Regions from separate parts of the Paenibacillus sp. FSL M7-1414 genome, predicted to be linked through region 2. Evidence: riboswitches for the same ligand, from Rfam matches in the RefSeq annotation. Region 2 holds a riboswitch; each other region holds the start of a gene.
The links. Region 2 has a riboswitch for thiamine pyrophosphate ahead of thiC (phosphomethylpyrimidine synthase ThiC). Riboswitches for the same ligand answer to the same signal wherever they lie in the genome.

Region 1: another riboswitch for thiamine pyrophosphate. It lies ahead of MHH92_RS04490 (ABC transporter ATP-binding protein); the one in region 2 lies ahead of thiC (phosphomethylpyrimidine synthase ThiC).
Region 3: another riboswitch for thiamine pyrophosphate. It lies ahead of MHH92_RS17265 (thiamine phosphate synthase); the one in region 2 lies ahead of thiC (phosphomethylpyrimidine synthase ThiC).
Region 4: another riboswitch for thiamine pyrophosphate. It lies ahead of tenA (thiaminase II); the one in region 2 lies ahead of thiC (phosphomethylpyrimidine synthase ThiC).

Annotation. Positions count from the first base shown of each region.
Region 1 covers NZ_JBBOOS010000001.1:983,933-988,262, reverse strand. Annotated here, with positions in the region: gene MHH92_RS04500 (pectate lyase) at 37-705, opposite strand; gene MHH92_RS04495 (radical SAM/SPASM domain-containing protein) at 1,053-1,928, opposite strand; TPP riboswitch at 2,147-2,249, shown strand; gene MHH92_RS04490 (ABC transporter ATP-binding protein) at 2,407-3,174, shown strand; gene MHH92_RS04485 (ABC transporter permease) at 3,161-3,991, shown strand; gene MHH92_RS04480 (ABC transporter substrate-binding protein) at 4,159-4,330, shown strand, end outside.
Region 2 covers NZ_JBBOOS010000001.1:733,225-737,554, forward strand. Annotated here, with positions in the region: gene MHH92_RS03415 (IclR family transcriptional regulator) at 162-905, shown strand; TPP riboswitch at 1,054-1,167, shown strand; gene thiC (phosphomethylpyrimidine synthase ThiC) at 1,556-3,373, shown strand; gene MHH92_RS03425 (hypothetical protein) at 3,905-4,330, opposite strand, start outside.
Region 3 covers NZ_JBBOOS010000001.1:3,981,494-3,985,823, forward strand. Annotated here, with positions in the region: gene thiO (glycine oxidase ThiO) at 1-1,072, opposite strand, end outside; gene MHH92_RS17265 (thiamine phosphate synthase) at 1,090-1,752, opposite strand; TPP riboswitch at 1,979-2,088, opposite strand; gene MHH92_RS17270 (ABC-F family ATP-binding cassette domain-containing protein) at 2,164-3,714, opposite strand; gene MHH92_RS17275 (hypothetical protein) at 3,853-4,330, opposite strand, start outside.
Region 4 covers NZ_JBBOOS010000001.1:3,647,251-3,651,580, reverse strand. Annotated here, with positions in the region: gene MHH92_RS15785 (zinc-dependent alcohol dehydrogenase) at 1-922, shown strand, start outside; gene MHH92_RS15780 (hypothetical protein) at 954-1,154, shown strand; gene MHH92_RS15775 (spore coat protein) at 1,165-1,461, shown strand; gene tenA (thiaminase II) at 1,664-2,326, opposite strand; TPP riboswitch at 2,441-2,538, opposite strand; gene MHH92_RS15765 (endo-1,4-beta-xylanase) at 2,745-4,330, opposite strand, start outside.

The sequences.
Region 1 (4,330 bases), 250 kb from region 2:
TAAACTTTTACCAACTCCAGCGATTCAATCTTCTGTCTAATATTGCGTGTTCCCAGACTGGCTCGTTTTCCCTGAAGCAAACCCCTTGAACAACGTTGGTACTTTGGAATAACGGGTATTCGTAATTTTCCCTTGTGATGTGCTGCTGTCTGTACGCATAATCGAATCTTTTACATTGGAAATGTTGGAGTTATCCAGCGTCATGTTAACTGCAAAGGAAGTTCCACCATTTTGGCGAACCAGTTTGCCAATATCATCTGCACGGAAATTTTTGATGTTAATTGTTCCAGCTGCATTCATCTGGAACACTTTATCATAAGCCTTATACGCTGCCCCACCGGTAATGTTAACCGTTCCGGCAGACTTCAATGTCAGTGCATCCTCGCCCACGTCCTGCCAGACCACATTCGATATATTACAGTTGCCATAACAGTGAACACCATCAGCAGCTGGTGATCCAATGTTTACGTTTTTGAGCGTGGCCCCTGCCTCCAGACGGAAGACTGGCTTCTGATTTTCTGCTTGAGATCCGTCGCCAAGTGTGGAAGGATTAGCTACAAATGTTTTGCCTTGACCATCATAGGTCGTGCCCTTTGGAACAATAATAGTTGAATTTACAACCGTAGGCGCAGCCGCAGCCGGAACTGCACCAAATATAGAAGCAACCAAACCAGCGGACAGTAACAACGTCAACATTTTTTTCATAACTTTATTCCTCCCTTATTCTCTCGTTTTTTGGTAATGTACAGCCTGGGCTTGTACTGGAAGTTCGCCAGAGGTGCACCTCTGTCCGACCAACAACCTAATCCTACCAAATAAGGAAGGTAACTAGAATAATCATTAGATCAGATATATCATGACATCGTACAATCCCTGTCATATCGGCATTTTTTGCATGCTAGGTCTCTCAAGCAATATGCTCATATCAACCTCTGGTATGCTCATTTGTAACGTTTGTACCCCTCACTTAATCCCCAATAACAAAAAAAGACCACTACATTTGTCTCCAAATGTGTGATCTTGAATGTCTTCTGGCTTGCTGTTATAAAATATCAGGCTCCAAATCTCTGACGATAACCGCACTTTCTACACAACTCTTCTACAGCTTCGCGTTTGGAGAAGCCATATACCAGATTGTTCGCTCGCTCACCCTCAATAATCTCCGAGAATGACTTCTCGTGAACGTTACCGAGGTTAATGACACCCTCGCCATCAAGACAGCATGGAACCACCGTTCCATCTACAAGCACAGCTGCCTGACCGCGAAGTGCATGGCAGAAGCCTTTGCCGTCATCTTCAGGTGCATCCAGACTTGGCCACCGGAACTCATGGTCCTGATTCAGGTATACATTCGGGGCAATTTTGACCCCGCTACCTGGAACTACTTTTTCCTCAATGCGGAAATCCAGATTGAACTCACGTTCCAATACTTCAAGGGTCTCCCGATTTCGATTCATCTGAGCATTCGTGAAGTTATCCTGTGTCAGATTCCACAACCGAAATGAGATGATGACATTGTGCTTAACGGCCTCGTGTACAAAGGACAAAATATGACGCAGATACCCGTCACGATCTGTTGAACCTTCATGCCCATCGAAGCTGTGCAGGGAGAAATTCATCTGCCGCAGCGCCGGTTTGCCAAGCAATTTATGCTGAGTCTTGGGCAGCAGTGTACCATTCGTTGTAATGTTCACCTTGAGTCCCTTCTCATGTGCGGAATCGAGCAACAGATCTATTTTGGGATGCAACAAGGGTTCACCTTTGACATGTAGATAAATATGATTGGTGTGTGGTTTAACTTGATCCAGTATATTGTTGAAGACTTCAGGGTCAATGAATCCTTTGGCACGCTGTGTCTGCGGACAGAAGCTGCATGCCAGATTGCAGATACTCGTGATCTCAATATATACTTTTTTGAACGTTTTCAACTCGGGTCCCCATTCTGCTTCGGAGGGAGAACAATCCCACCTGCATTTTGTGATCCGGCCAATATGCGCCACCACTATTATATCGGGTTAGGGAGCCCAGGTAAATTGTTCAGTTGTTCGGGTCTGACTCCAAGTTCATCTCAACAATTCCATCATGCTGCCTCTTTACAGTTCATGTTCAAGTGATATATGCTGAACACACAACTGCATATCTTGAACTTTTGCACTAGGGGAGCCTTGCGGCTGAGACGAATATGACTATTCGGACCCTTTGAACCTGATCTGGATCATACCAGCGGAGGGAAGTGGAGCGGCCTTTTAGTAAGCGGAATTTTTCATGTATGTGAAGATAAATTGCGGATTTAACTTACAGACCCACTCATTTCTCCGGAAATGGGTGGGTCTTTTTTGTTCCTTTTGCAGAGTATAGGATGCCGTTGTTATTGCAGTAGTCTGACATCAAGGGGGTGAGGATCAGATGGATAACCATGTAACCATTCACAACGTAAGCTTTGCTTTTCCCGAAAAAAAAGAGTCCCCTGTGCTCTCCAATGTGTCGCTTCAGGTTCAACAAGGAGAATTTGTCTCGCTCATCGGCTCCAGCGGATCAGGTAAAAGCACGCTCTTCAAGCTGCTCGCAGGCTTGCATGAACCAACCGTTGGCACCATCGATATAGCTGATGTCCCGCAAGGACAACGGCTCGGACGAGTCGCCTATATGCCGCAGAAAGATCTGCTGTTATCCTGGCGTACCGTCATGGAGAACTGCATGCTGCCTGCCGAGCTTGCACCAGGCCGACAGGACAAGGACAAGTTACGGGCAAACATCCTAGCTGGGTTGGCAAGGTTCGGCCTGTCGGGTTATGAACAGGCCTACCCGGATGAGTTATCCGGCGGCATGCGGCAGCGGGTGGCATTTCTTCGTACCTTGCTTACAGGCGGGCAGCTCATGTTGCTGGATGAACCCTTCGGTGCACTCGACGCCTTAACCAAACGAGAAATGCATCGCTGGTTGCTGGAGCTTTGGGAGGGCATTGGCCAAACCGTGCTGTTCATTACACATGACATCGAAGAAGCCCTGCTGTTAAGTGACCGTATCATTCTGTTAACTCCAGGGGGGCAAGGTCAGCAGTTGCGTGAGATGACGGTTCCTTTACCACGCCCAAGGCATTCGAACATGATCTACGAACCGGCTCTCGTGCAGATGAGACAACAACTGGAGGAACAATTGCATGCAAAGCGATAGAGCTGAGGTCAGCGTCTGGGCGTGGTGTTCGAAGTGGCTCTCTAGGTCGTTTTCCCAATGTGGTTTGTTTATTATGCTCATGTTCTTATTACTGGCGATCTGGGAAGTGATCGTGCGTATGGGATGGGTGCCCTCCTTCATCATTCCTGCACCCACGGCCATCATAGGCTCACTGGTTGAGCATCGTCGTCTGCTGTTGACCATCCATTTGCCTGCTACCTTTATGGAGGTTGTTGTTGGTTTTGTCTTGTCCATAGTGACTGGAATTACGCTAGCAACAGGCATGCATATGAACCGATCGATTGAAAAAGCCTTGTATCCCTTCATCGTGATCAGTCAGACCATCCCGCTGATTGCCTTGTCTCCCGTATTTATCTTGTGGTTTGGTTACACGTTGTGGAGCAAAGTCGCGGTGGTGTTCTTAATCGCATTCTTCCCCATTGTGGTCAGTACCTACGATGGACTCCGCCAAGGCGATCCGGAGCAGCGTGAACTACTGCTCACCATGGGCGCCAGCAAATGGGATATTTTTTGCAAACTCCAGGTTCCACTGGCACTTCCCTCTTTTTTCTCGGGGCTAAAGATGTCTGTGGTGTACTGCGTGGTTGGGGCAACGATTGGCGAATGGCTCGGTGGTAGCAAAGGTCTAGGGTACTTCAGCCGTCGTATGTCCAGCAACATGAACACGGATGCGATGTTTGCCGCCATTTTGCTGTTATCCCTGCTTGGGATCGTTTTGTTTGTACTGATTACCTGGCTGGAGAAACGGTTTAGCATACGGCGTCATCGTCATGGAGGCAAAAGAAACGTTGGATAATACTTAGACAGAAATTAGATGCAAATACAGTATTTACAATCTTCAAAACAAAACATATCTTATGCACAATTTCAGCAACATCTTCAATCAGTTCATTGTCACATTATCGTTAACATGCTGTTGCCCATTTTCTACAAATCAAAACGATGAAATGAGGAACTTCATTTATGAATAACAAAGGTATATACTCCCTGCTTCCCATCATACTCATTAGCCTTTTGCTGATCGTTAGCGGATGCAGCACCACAGACACTAGCCAAAATACGCCAACAACAGATTCGGCAACCAATACACAGCAAACAGATCCGTCTGCAACCGAACCAGCATCAGACGCCAAAG
Region 2 (4,330 bases):
CTTAGTGTGTAAATTACAGGGGATTAAGTCTTATAAAAAGGAAAAATTTACACGTTGGCCTATTTTGATTTTGGCTCTTTTTGGTTTACAGATGAGACCGTTTCTCATATAATTTATGTAACCAAGTTTCATGTGATGAAACATGAGGAGGGCATTATGCCATGGAAGATCGCAAGTTAACCGTCCGGGCTGTGGAACGGGCGCTGGATATATTATTATGTTTTACCACACGCAGTGATCTGGGACTCACCGAAATTGCCAGCCAGATTGGCCTGCACAAAAGTACAGTGCACCGTTTGATGGCTACGCTGGAGGATCGAGGGTTCGTGATCCGCGATGCAGCAACAGAGAAGTACCGACTTGGCATCCGAATCTGGGAACTGTCGGCTCATATGTCCCGCAGTGATGATCCCGCTATTCTGCTGCTGCCTGCGATGGAGCGACTGAGAGATCGATTGGGGGAGACCGTGAGTCTGTACCTGCGTGATGGCAGTGAACGGATACGGATTCAGGCGGTGCAAAGTGATCAGGCGATCCGCCGAGTCGCTCCAGTGGGTGTTAGACTCCCGCTGTCTGTGGGCGCTTCCAGCAAAGTTTTGATGGCGTTTGCCACGGACGAGGATCGTGAAGAACTGATGAACGGGCCGGAATGGCCGGTGTTTATTGATCCGGCGGTGTATTTGGCGCAGATGGGAGATATCCGGGATAACGGATATGCGACGAGTTATGAGGAACGTGAGCCGGGAGCCGCCGCGGTATCTGTTCCGATTATGGATCGCAGAGGCAATATTGCAGCTGCCCTCTCGGTCTCAGGGCCTGTCAGCCGACTCTCGCAGGAGACATTGCATGAATACGCACCTGTGTTGAAGGATGCTGCTACGCAGATGGGGCTCATGTTATCCTGATGTTGAGGTAAGGTTTTTCTCCAATTGAGTTGGTGTTCTGGAATATAAAGGTTGTTTTTATGTTCCGGTTACGCTACTCTGTAATGGACGGCCCAACGGGGCCAGCTTCATTGAATATGAACGGCGGCATCTGTAAGCCGCAACTTGTTAACGTTACTGGGGGAGTCCGAATTGTCCGGACTGAGACGGAATCGCATGAGATTCCGGACCCTTTGCACCTGATCTGGATCATACCAGCGTAGGGAAGTAATCGGCGATATGACCACAACCACCACATGATGTGACCCTTGTAGGGCTCCGTTAAGGAGCTGCATAAAGGTGCATTATTGGTGATGGACATAAAAGTCGGTTCCTTCGGGGACCGGCTTTTTTATATACAGGGAACGGGCGATATAGCGCGGATTTTATGGGCTTCTTTTTCGATAACCTGCGGAAGTGGGCTTGGATGAATAGAGAACGCACCATAGATCATCCAAGATCTGTGGCAGCCTCCGTCTGTTGTTAACTGTACATGAAAAGTGTCTTCCCTGGTCTGGTGTAGGATCGCTCTTTCTTCTCTGCATTGCGCATGATTTGGGACAGGTACGTAAGTGAGCTAATGACGAAACCAACCAAACAAGCGACGAACACTGAGGAGGAGACAAGCGAACATGAGTACAGGAAATCAAACGGGACAACAAGCGATTGAACAGGAACATAACGATCGGCAGGTGGAAAAAGAAACAGGAGCGGCCGGACGGGTCCAGCCCTTTCCGGGCAGCCGCAAAGTCTACATTCAGGGCTCACGGCCGGACATTGCTGTACCGGAGCGTGAGATAGTCCTTCATGACACAAATACTCCCCAAGGGGTGGAGCATAACGAACCGCTGCGTGTCTACGATACGAGCGGCCCCATGACCGATCCCGCATTCCATGCGGATATCCGTGCAGGTCTGCCATCCCTGCGCACACGTTGGATCACAGAGCGCGGCGATGTTGAAGCTTATCAGGGCCGTACAGTTAAACCGGAGGATAACGGACTGAAGCCCGGAGGAAAGAGAGCTGGAGCCGAAGAGTACCCTGGATTGCGTGGCAAACCGCTGCGGGCACAGCCAGAACGCTGCGTGACTCAGATGCACTACGCGAGACAGGGAGTCATTACGGCTGAGATGGAATTCGCCGCCATTCGTGAAGGCGTGGAGCCGGAATTTGTGAGACAGGAGCTGGCGAGTGGACGGGCCATTCTGCCATCCAACATCAATCACCCGGAGAGTGAGCCGATGTTGATCGGTCGTCATTTTCACGTGAAGATCAATGCCAACATAGGTAACTCGGCCGTATCTTCCTCCATCGAGGAAGAGGTGGAGAAGATGACTTGGGCGGTACGCTGGGGATCGGATACGGTGATGGATCTGTCCACAGGCAAAAACATTCATACCACCCGGGAATGGATCATCCGTAATTCACCTGTGCCGATTGGTACGGTGCCGCTGTATCAGGCGCTGGAGAAGGTGAATGGCGAAGCGGAAGCGCTGACCTGGGAGTTGTACCGTGACACACTCATTGAGCAGGCAGAGCAGGGCGTGGACTACTTTACGATTCATGCAGGTGTACTGCTGCGTTATATCCCCATGACCGCCAAGCGAATGACAGGCATTGTATCTCGCGGTGGGTCCATTATGGCAGCATGGTGTCTGGCGCATCATCAGGAGAATTTTTTGTACACCCATTTTGAAGAAATCTGCGAGATTATGAAAAGGTATGATGTGGCGTTCTCACTGGGAGATGGACTTCGTCCAGGCAGTATCTACGATGCGAATGACGAAGCTCAGATGGCGGAACTGGCCACGCTTGGGGAACTGACGCAGATCGCATGGAAGCATGATGTGCAGGTGATGATCGAAGGCCCGGGTCATGTGCCGATGCATAAGATCAAGGAGAATGTGGACTTGCAGATGGAGATCTGTAAAGAAGCACCGTTCTACACACTTGGGCCGCTAACGACCGACATTGCGCCAGGATATGATCACATCACATCCGCCATTGGGGCAGCCATGATTGGCTGGTTCGGCACGTCCATGCTCTGTTATGTTACGCCAAAAGAACATCTGGGCCTGCCCAACAAGGATGATGTGCGGGAAGGGGTCATCGCCTACAAGATCGCAGCTCATGCCGCCGATCTGGCGAAAGGCCATCCGCGTGCTCAACGCCGCGATGACGCATTGTCCAAGGCACGCTTTGAGTTCCGCTGGCGTGACCAGTTTAACCTGTCACTGGACCCGGAACGTGCGCTGTCCTACCATGATGAGACGCTGCCAGCAGAAGGGGCCAAAGAAGCTCATTTCTGCTCCATGTGCGGACCGAAGTTCTGTAGCATGCGCATCACGCAGGACATTCGTGCCTTTGCCGCTGATAAAGGATTGTCTGAGAATGAGGCTGTAGCTGCCGGGATGCAGGAAAAGGCCGAGGAATATCGGACACGCTCCTAGGCGCCGATACAGCGCAAGCTGGGCAGTCTGACATCGTTTGAAGGTGAGAATACTGCTATCATGTCGTCTTCTTCATCTTATTGATCAGCTTCCTGATACTTTTTATCAGCATTATGGTTGATTGTCTAGCTGATGTTTAATAAAATGAATGTAAGTAAACACCAATAAGAGTAGCCAGGCCAATGGCTACTCCTGCACAGCATTTGCGGTGGGTATTCCTCCGAGTGCAGCAAGTTCAGATGAAGTGACCCGTCAGGCCGTCAACCTGTGGCGGGTCACTTCTTTTTACGATCGATGTATGTCAGGAGCGCAATAATTAACATCGCGAACACGATTACGTCGTTAAAAGAGAAGTTCATAGGATCACCTCCCACTGGAGGCAAGCCTATTTCCCACCACAAATTGGCTGTACAAAGTGATTATACCATTTGAAATGCTCTTGTTCGAGAGCATTTTTATTTTGCAGAAGGAGTCGATATAGTAGTTTTCACATGTTTTTAGTGATTGTAATATTTCACTCCAAATCAGCAGCTACTGTCGAGCCAAGCCCAAATCCTTCTCCAAATAAGCCGCAAGCAATGCCAGCGGGGTATGGATTGGAATACCGCGATCTATTGTAACCTGTGCAGCAGCGGGAGCCATAGATAGTTGGGCTGCCACTACTGTTTTACCCGGATACTGCTCAGCAATCTGCTGTAATCCTTCACGTACCGCTTCGAGATATCCTTGCTGATCTCCACGCATAATCAACTCAAATGTCCCAGGGATGCACACCGCTTCCGTCTGAGATGTCTTGGCAACGTGTAGTTGCTCATTCTCATCCTCTTGCTGTAATGCCTGATTCAACCGTGCCATCGTTCCTTCAACGGTTGCCGGGTTGGTGAATGCTATTATGTAATCTCCTGGTACTCGCCGCATCTCCTGCAATAACGGATCATCTATGCCGATCACAGGCAC
Region 3 (4,330 bases), 3.2 Mb from region 2:
GTCTGCCTGTTATCGCACTGAGCAAAATACCGTTACGGTAATGTCCAAAGGCGGCCAACAGCCCGGGAACACTTTCGCAAGCACCTATATAAGGCAGACCATCCGGAGTTGCCGGCCTTACGCCTGCCCACGCCCGCAAAAATTGTGCTTCTTTCATCCCAGGCACCCAGTGGGTAGCCGCTGTTAATAGCTTCTGAACACCCTGTACAGAAACGTTTAAATCCGTTCTGCCTGGCAGACTGGTTGCCCCAAGCCAAACTTCGCCATTGGCTTTGGGAACAATATAGATATCCTCTGCATACACCGTTCTGTCAGGTCTGTACCCTGCATGTTCATCTGAGAACTGAACGGCGGCTATTTCACCTTTTACCGACCACACAGGCAAGCTCAGATTCACATGTCTCATCAACTCTTCACTCTGTAATCCAGCCGCTATAATGACATGTTTGCATTTCATCTCACCGATCGATGTGGTGATTCCCTGCACGCCGTGTTCGTTTGCTTGCACACGTATATCCTGTATGTCCTCCATAACCCGTGCTCCCAATGCTTGAGCGGATTCAGCATATGCCTTCGTTAGATGGACTGGAAGAATCTCACTCTCGTAAGGTCTGTAATAGGCTCCATACGTATCTCTGTTAAGCCATGATGCCTCCTGTTGCACAACGGAACGATCCCACCACACCTCATCAGCAGATAACGCAGACTTCCGATTGCCCTTATAACTACTTAATTCACTGTATGAACGAAAAGGAGTTAGGAATCCCTGGCGTTGCAGGCCAGTCTCTACCTCACTGAGTGTAGCCATTAGCACCTGTTGCTCGATAAGTAACTGTCTACTCTGCCTGGCGAGCTTAGCCATCAAAGGATGAGCAAAATCCTCACTATCTGCCGCCAGCATTCCAGCCGCCGCGCAAGAAGTGCCTCCCGCAATCGCCGAACGCTCCAGCAACAGCACATCCTGTCCACGGGAAGCCAGCTCATACGCAATGGCACAACCAACAACGCCTCCACCTACAATAATCGTTTCTGCATGAATCTTATCCGGTCTATCAGTAATGATCTTTTTCATCCTCTCATCTCCTTGATTCAGCGGCTCAAACTTTCTGTAGCAACGATAGCCTGCCTTAATAATGCAGCAGCCCGATCCGGGGAATCGCTCGCCCATACATTCGAGATCACAGCGACTCCCTGTGCGCCTGCAGAGCGAATAGCGTGAATGTTTCCCGGTTCGATGCCCCCAATTGCCATGACAGGAATGGAGACACCAGAGCACACTTCAGCCAGAGCATAAAATCCTCTTGGTTCAAGATCAGGCTTACTGTTGGTTGAGTAGACATGCCCGAAGAAAAGGTAATCGGCTCCCCGTTCTTCAGCGATTTTTGCCTCATCGATTGAATGAACAGATACGCCCAAACGAAGTCGCTGCACATTGCTTATTACAGCAGGGTTATAGTTACGTATCGCATCTTGCCCCCAATGTACACCGCCATAGATGTCATTCTGTGGTGGCAGTTCTGAACCATTGATAACGATGCGACAAGATGGAACGCCAACGCTACGCAGACTTTCAGCCCAACCGATCTTGTCTTGCCACGAGAGTTGTTTCTCTCGTATATGGATGTAGTCCACCCATGGCCAAACGTCCTTTGCAGCTTTTACAAAAGATGCTTGATTCCCTACACCCGTAGATACAACATGCAATTCAAATGATTCGTGAACATGTTCATGAGAACTTACCGTACTGTTCATCCCCTTCCATGTGTGAATGCTATGAAAACACAAAAAAGCCACTCCCGTAGGGGAGTGGCTGCGTATTAATTATAGGACCAGATGACTGACTGATACATACAGTTCATTTCGTGCAATAAAGCTATAGACCTTATAGCCATAACGTTATACACGCAACTGCATGTTTCAATTTACTAAGCAAGACGGTTGAATTCTTTCGAATTGCCGTTTGCTCACGTCATTCACTGAAACGCGCTCGCCACTTCCCTACGCTGGTATGATCCAGATCAGGTGCAAAGGGTCCGGAATCGCATTCTTCCATCTCAGCCACATCGTGCGGCCCCCCTAGTGTTCATATGAAGTTGTAGCCTATGTTACCATAGAAGGATTTTTTTGTCACCGTTCATTTCTATTAAGCGTTGCTTGAATTGTCTAGTTTTTCTCAGACCATTCTTCAACATTCCATGTTTTGGTAATCCAACCCTCGTAGAAATCAGGTTCATGAGATACCAGCAACACCGTTCCCTTGAATTCTTGCAAGGCACGCTGTAACTCAGCTTTAGCTGTGACATCCAAATGGTTCGTCGGCTCATCGAATAGAATCCAGTTGCTTTCACGCATCAAGAGTTTGCATAGACGAACCTTGGCTTGCTCTCCACCACTCAGCATGTTAAGCGGACGGGTAATGTGCTCATTTTTCAACCCGCAGCGAGCGAGATGACCCCGGACTTCATTTTGGGTCAAATGTGAAAACTCATTCCACACATCCTCAATCGGCGTGATATTCCCAGCACGAACTTCCTGCTCAAAATAGGCCGTTTCGAGATAATCTCCCAAGAAAGTCTTTCCACTGAGTGGAGATATTTTTCCCAGGATGGTTTTCAGCAGTGTTGATTTACCCACACCATTACAACCTACGATGGCAATTTTCTCACCACGTTCAATTGTCATTGTCATCTTAGGCAGCAAAGGATACGTATATCCAATTTCAAAATCAATGCCCTCAAAGACCGTTTTGCTACTCGCACGGGCATCCTTGAATTTGAATGTTGGTTTGGCCGCTTCATCTGGACGATCAATACGTTCAATTCTGTCCAGCTGTTTCTCCCGGCTCTTCGCTCGACCTGAAGTTGAAGCACGTGCCTTGTTACGCTGAATGAAATCTTCCTGCTTCTTGATGTACTCTTGCTGCTTCTCGTACGCATCAATATGCTGGGCTTTATTCATATCAGCCATCTCGAGGAACTTGTCATAGTTCGCTGCATATCTCGTTAATTTGGCAAATTCCAAATGATAAATGACATTTACGACTTCATTCATGAATTCCGTGTCATGGGAGATTAAAAGAAACGCATGAGGGTAGTCCTTCAGGTAACGTGACAACCATTCAATGTGCTCTACATCCAGATAGTTGGTCGGCTCATCCAGCAAAAGGGCTGTAGGTTTCTCAAGCAGAAGCTTGGCAAGAAGCACCTTGGTACGTTGCCCACCACTTAGAGCTGCGACATCCCGATCAAGACCAATTGCGGACAAACCAAGACCATTGGCCATCTCTTCCACTTTTACGTCAATCAGATAAAAATCGCCCTGTTCCAGTTGTTCCTGAATATCGCCCATCTCTTCCAGCAACTGCTCCAGCTTATCTGGATCTGCATCTGCCATCTGGTCCGTTATATTCATCATTTCTTTTTCTAATTCAAGCAACGGAAGGAATGCATCTTTAAGAACGTCACGAATGGTTTTGCCTGGGGTAAGCTTCGTGTGCTGATCCAGATATCCATAACGGACCTTAGGTGTCCATTCCACTTTTCCACTATCTTTAAGCAATTTACCGGTAAGGATGTTCATTAATGTGGATTTACCCACACCATTGGCACCAACAAGTCCTACACGCTCTCCGGCAAGTAAACGAAACGATACATTTTTAAATAACGTGCGATCTCCAAAATTGTGACTTACGTTCTCTACTGACAATAAACTCATAAGATGAGGTTGCTCCTATCTATTAGACATTACTTTTATTATTGTTCCGAAACCCTATTCTAGCACAGGTCCCGTCTTTTCTGAAAGTAATGTAAACAGTTCAGGAACCTCTTACATAATTTTGTCATACAGGCTACCCTAACGATTAGAGCATTTATATTCGAAATAGCCTTGTGCAGCTGCTTGTCTTGCGTCTGTGAACACCTCTTCAGCACGGTAACCATTGCCACAAGTGGAGGGATAATAGTACTTGATACCCGTTAAAGGATCTACCCCACCTACGATGGCCGTTTTCTTCACAAGTCTGCCTCCACCGATTGCGTAGTTGTTGATCTTCTGGTCACCCACACCTATACCTTGGATAAAGGCCATAATCCCTGTATCATTAATGGAGTTGTACCAATCTTCCTGCGCAATCAGGGGCATCGTAAACGTATAGGAAATACCGTTCTTTCTGGCAAACTCATTATGGCGGTTAATCACATCAGCCAGATCATCCTGTACAGCAGTCACAATCCGGCTTTGTCTAACTTGCTCAAATACGCTGGTATTCTGAAGTAAAGGAATCTGTGTGCTTGAGGCCAGTTCTTTTTGGAATCCCTCAATCCATTTCCCT
Region 4 (4,330 bases), 2.9 Mb from region 2:
CGTGACCAAGGTAAAAAAAGGCGACCGCGTAATCATCCCGTTTAACATCGCATGCGGAGAATGCTTTTTTTGCAAAAATCAGCTGGAAAGCCAATGTGACAATTCCAACGAGCACGGGGATATGGGCGCATATTTCGGCTACTCCGGAACGACCGGCGGATATCCCGGCGGGCAAGCGGAGTATTTACGGGTCCCATTTGCTAATTTTACCCACTTTAAGATCCCTGAAAACTGCGAACAACCGGACGAAAAGCTAAGCTTGATCGCCGATGCCATGACGACGGCATTCTGGAGCGTAGATAACGCCGGCGTTAAAAATGGAGATACGGTCATTGTGCTCGGCTGCGGCCCGGTCGGACTCCTGGCCCAGAAGTTCTGCTGGCTGAAAGGAGCTAAGCGGGTCATAGCCGTCGACTATGTCGATTACCGCTTAAAGCATGCGAAGCGAACAAACAATGTGGAAATCGTAAACTTCGAACAGGATAAGAATATTGGGAACACTCTCAAGGAAATGACCAAAGGCGGCGCCGATGTTGTCATTGATGCGGTAGGAATGGACGGCAAGATGAGCGATCTTGAATTTCTAGCCAGCGGTATGAAACTGCAAGGCGGCACCATGAGCGCATTTATCATTGCATCTCAGGCTGTTCGCAAAGGTGGCACCATTCAAGTCACTGGGGTATACGGCGGACGTTATAACGGATTCCCGCTCGGTGATATCATGCAGCGAAACGTGAATATCCGTTCCGGACAAGCTCCGGTCATTCACTACATGCCATACATGTACGAGTTGGTTACGTCTGGCAAAGTGGACCCTGGCGACATTGTTACGCACGTCATTCCGCTCAACGAGGCCAAACGGGGCTATGAAGTGTTCGATACAAAAACGGACGATTGCATTAAAGTCATCTTAAAGCCTTAAATATGAATAGATACATGGGAGGACAATCTGAATGGATTCCACTTACGCTTTGCATGAGATGCTCGAGGTGCATGAAATAGCTGCGTTCAAGACGGTTTGTATGACTAAATCCAAGACCATGCAAGCTCTGGTAACCGACCCGGAGCTCAAGCAAATTTTGCAACAAGATGCGACATTATCACAACAGCAGCTTCAGGAGCTCGGTGGAGTGCTGTCTAAAGCGACTGTATAGGAGATAAAAAATGAACCCAATATTAGAACATATGACTGGTCTTAATACGCTGACCGATGACGTAATCGCAATGGATTTTTTGATGAACGCCAAGAGCAGCGTCAGAAACTACGCCATGGCTGTGACCGAATGTGCCACCCCCGAAATCAAACAAATTTTGATGAAACAGCTCGATGAAGCCATAGATTCTCATGAAAAGATATCAAATTACATGGTGCAGCATGGCTTATACCACCCTTACCATATTGCAGAGCAAATTCAGCTCGATCTGAAAAATATTCAGACTGCTATGAACATTCCGTCCTGACACCCTTTTTGATTTTAGCCAGAGACTTCAGAGAACAAAATGTCCCTGTGTCAAGAATTTCAACAATAATAAAAGGCGGATACACTCCGCCCTTTTTTCGGTATCATCACGAAACACGCTTATACAAGCGTTCCTTTACTTAATTTCCATCCTGAGACTGTTTATGGCCGCTGCTCTCTAATTGAATGAACTACCAGTAAACTTAAGGCTCCAGCCTCCATGACATCTCCCAAAAATCAAGCTCAAAGCGACTGCACATCACGAAAATATCTTCCATCCGTTGGTACGTTCCCTCGCTACAGCCTTCTAATAGCTTATCCGTTAACGTCACTAGGGATTGATTGCTGCTGTTGTATTCAGAGGAAGCATATCCTGTGATCCACTCTCCGTAAAAAGGATGATCAGCTGCGCCTGGCTTTTGGGCAAGGACTTGACCAATCTCTGCATAGCTCCATGAGCAGGCCAGAATGGAAACAAGTACTTCTGCTATGCCACCCGTATGGGAAACAGAGAGCATATAGTTAGTATAGGCTGCATTTTTCAGTGCAGGTTTTACCTGAAAAACATGATCCTCTGTAATTCCTAATCGCTCCATATAAGAACGATGGATTTTCATTTCACCATTCAGGATGTTATCTACGTTTTTACTAAAAAACTGCATCAATTTGGGGTCGTGCGACTTGACGATACCTAGTGCAAATACACGGGCATAATCGAACAGATACAAGTAGTCTTGCAGCAAATAATAACGAAATTGTTCGACCGGTAAGGAACCATCTCCGATTCCTTTAACAAAGGGATGCTCGAGACATTCTTTCCACACGGGCTGTGCTGCCTGATATAGTCTCTCTGAAATAGTCAACATGTGTTCCTCCAATTCATAATGTACGTATTTAAAAACAAAAAAAACGAAACATCCATAGGATGTTTCGCAGACAAATACACTAAAACAAGGGGGTTCGCATGAGCTACCCAAGTACAGTGTTTCATCGTTGCATCCCTACGTTGGCATTATCCAAATCAGGTAAGGTCGGTTTAACACCCTCTCAGCCGGTTAAGGCTCCCTCGCAAACGGTTGTATGTAGTTGATTACTATCTTATTCCCATAAAAGATAAAATAACATCCATTTAGTATATCAAGGGCTGTTAAATATAGTCAAGGCAGATTGTATCGCCCCTCATCACCTTTGGTGACGTATGTAAACGATGAAAACCATCACAACAATGGTTGAGTTTCAGCCACTGTTATGATGGTTTCTATTCTTGCAACTACTGCCGATGGTTTAATGCCCGAGTTTGTTCTTTCCGACAAAAGTGAGTATTCCGTACTGGGAAGTATTTCTCCAGCTCTCATTGGTCGTATCATTCCACTTGGCTACGCTCTGCTTACCTCCGCCCTGGTTGTCGTTAATTTGGAGCTCGAAACCGAGAACATTTCCTGCTTTGGGCGTCAATGATTGTAAATGAATTCTGGCTTCTACGAGATATCCTTTATTTGTTTTCTTCACAGCACTTACAAGGCGTCCAGGTGAGGCACCCCCTGCAAAGGTTCCCACATTGTCTGCACTGATTCTGAACTGGGCATCATCATATTGAAAATACGGTGTGCGCTGGTGATTCTCGTCCAGGAAAATCTCAACCGAATCCTGATCCCATGGGTTGATGCTATCTGTGATGATGTTTGGATCAGTGACGTCGATCAGCAGGTATAGATATTCACCTGACCACATTGCGCGAGCCACTGCCTCTGCACCTTCGCTTTGGTTCAACCGGTTTACTTCAAACGGTGCAGCCTTATTCCATGATGTGTCTTTCTTCCCATCAATCTGAACAATCCCTTGTACAGCTTGTGCAGATTTGGGCATAGGGGCAAGCTGAATCACGCCGTATTTGCTTGTATCCTGTTCCTGAGATTGTGTTCGATCATTCCAGTACAGTGGATTATAAGGTTGTGTCCCACTTGAACCGCCATCAGTCACACGGATATCCAATCCGGCTTCATATTCTGATCGGACTTGGATACCACCCCACGGAATGGACAATTCAACCTGATATCCGGCTTTGGTCTCGCGTACATGATATGAACGCTTCTCCACGCCCTCAGCTTTGCCCGACCGCTTAATGATTACGTGTCGGTCATCTGCTTCATATGAAGTGGTCTTGCCATTATTGAGGTCAACAAAGATATCTACTCTGTCATTCACATCTGTCTTTGCATCCTGAACATCCACAAGGATATACAGGTTACTATGATCCCATAAGGTGCGGAAACTGGCTGATCCCGAAGAGTCACCCTTCAGTGGAGTAGACACCGCTTTGTTCCAGAGTGGATCTTGTGACTGTTTTTTGATATCCGGTTTACCCGAAAGTGAGACGGCTCTCTGTGTCAACACAGGCAAGCTGGATTCATCCACGAGTCCCCAGTATGCTTTTTTGGCCTTCAGGGCTGAATCAAACAGCATAGCCTGGTTGTTGTAAGATTTCTCATCTTGGAGTCCCCATAAGGTAACTGAAGAAATGTGATCTTTGTGTTTTTTGTACAAATCCAACAGTTCCTTATATCGATACGCCTGCTTTACCGCAACTTCATCGGACATCTCTTCACCAAATGGAATTCCGCTATCCACATCCAGTTCCGTGATCTGAATATCCAATCCAAGTTCGGCGAACATGTTGATCGTTTTTTCAATTTCCTTGATGGGCGGGGATTCCAGGTTATAGTGGGATTGCAAACCCACACCATCGATGAGCCCTTTCTCTTTCAGTCGTTTGACCAACTGATACATATGCTCTCTTTTCTCAGGGATTTCCGTGAAGTATTCGTTGTAATATAATTTGGCATTCGGATCGGCTGCACGAGCGAATTCAT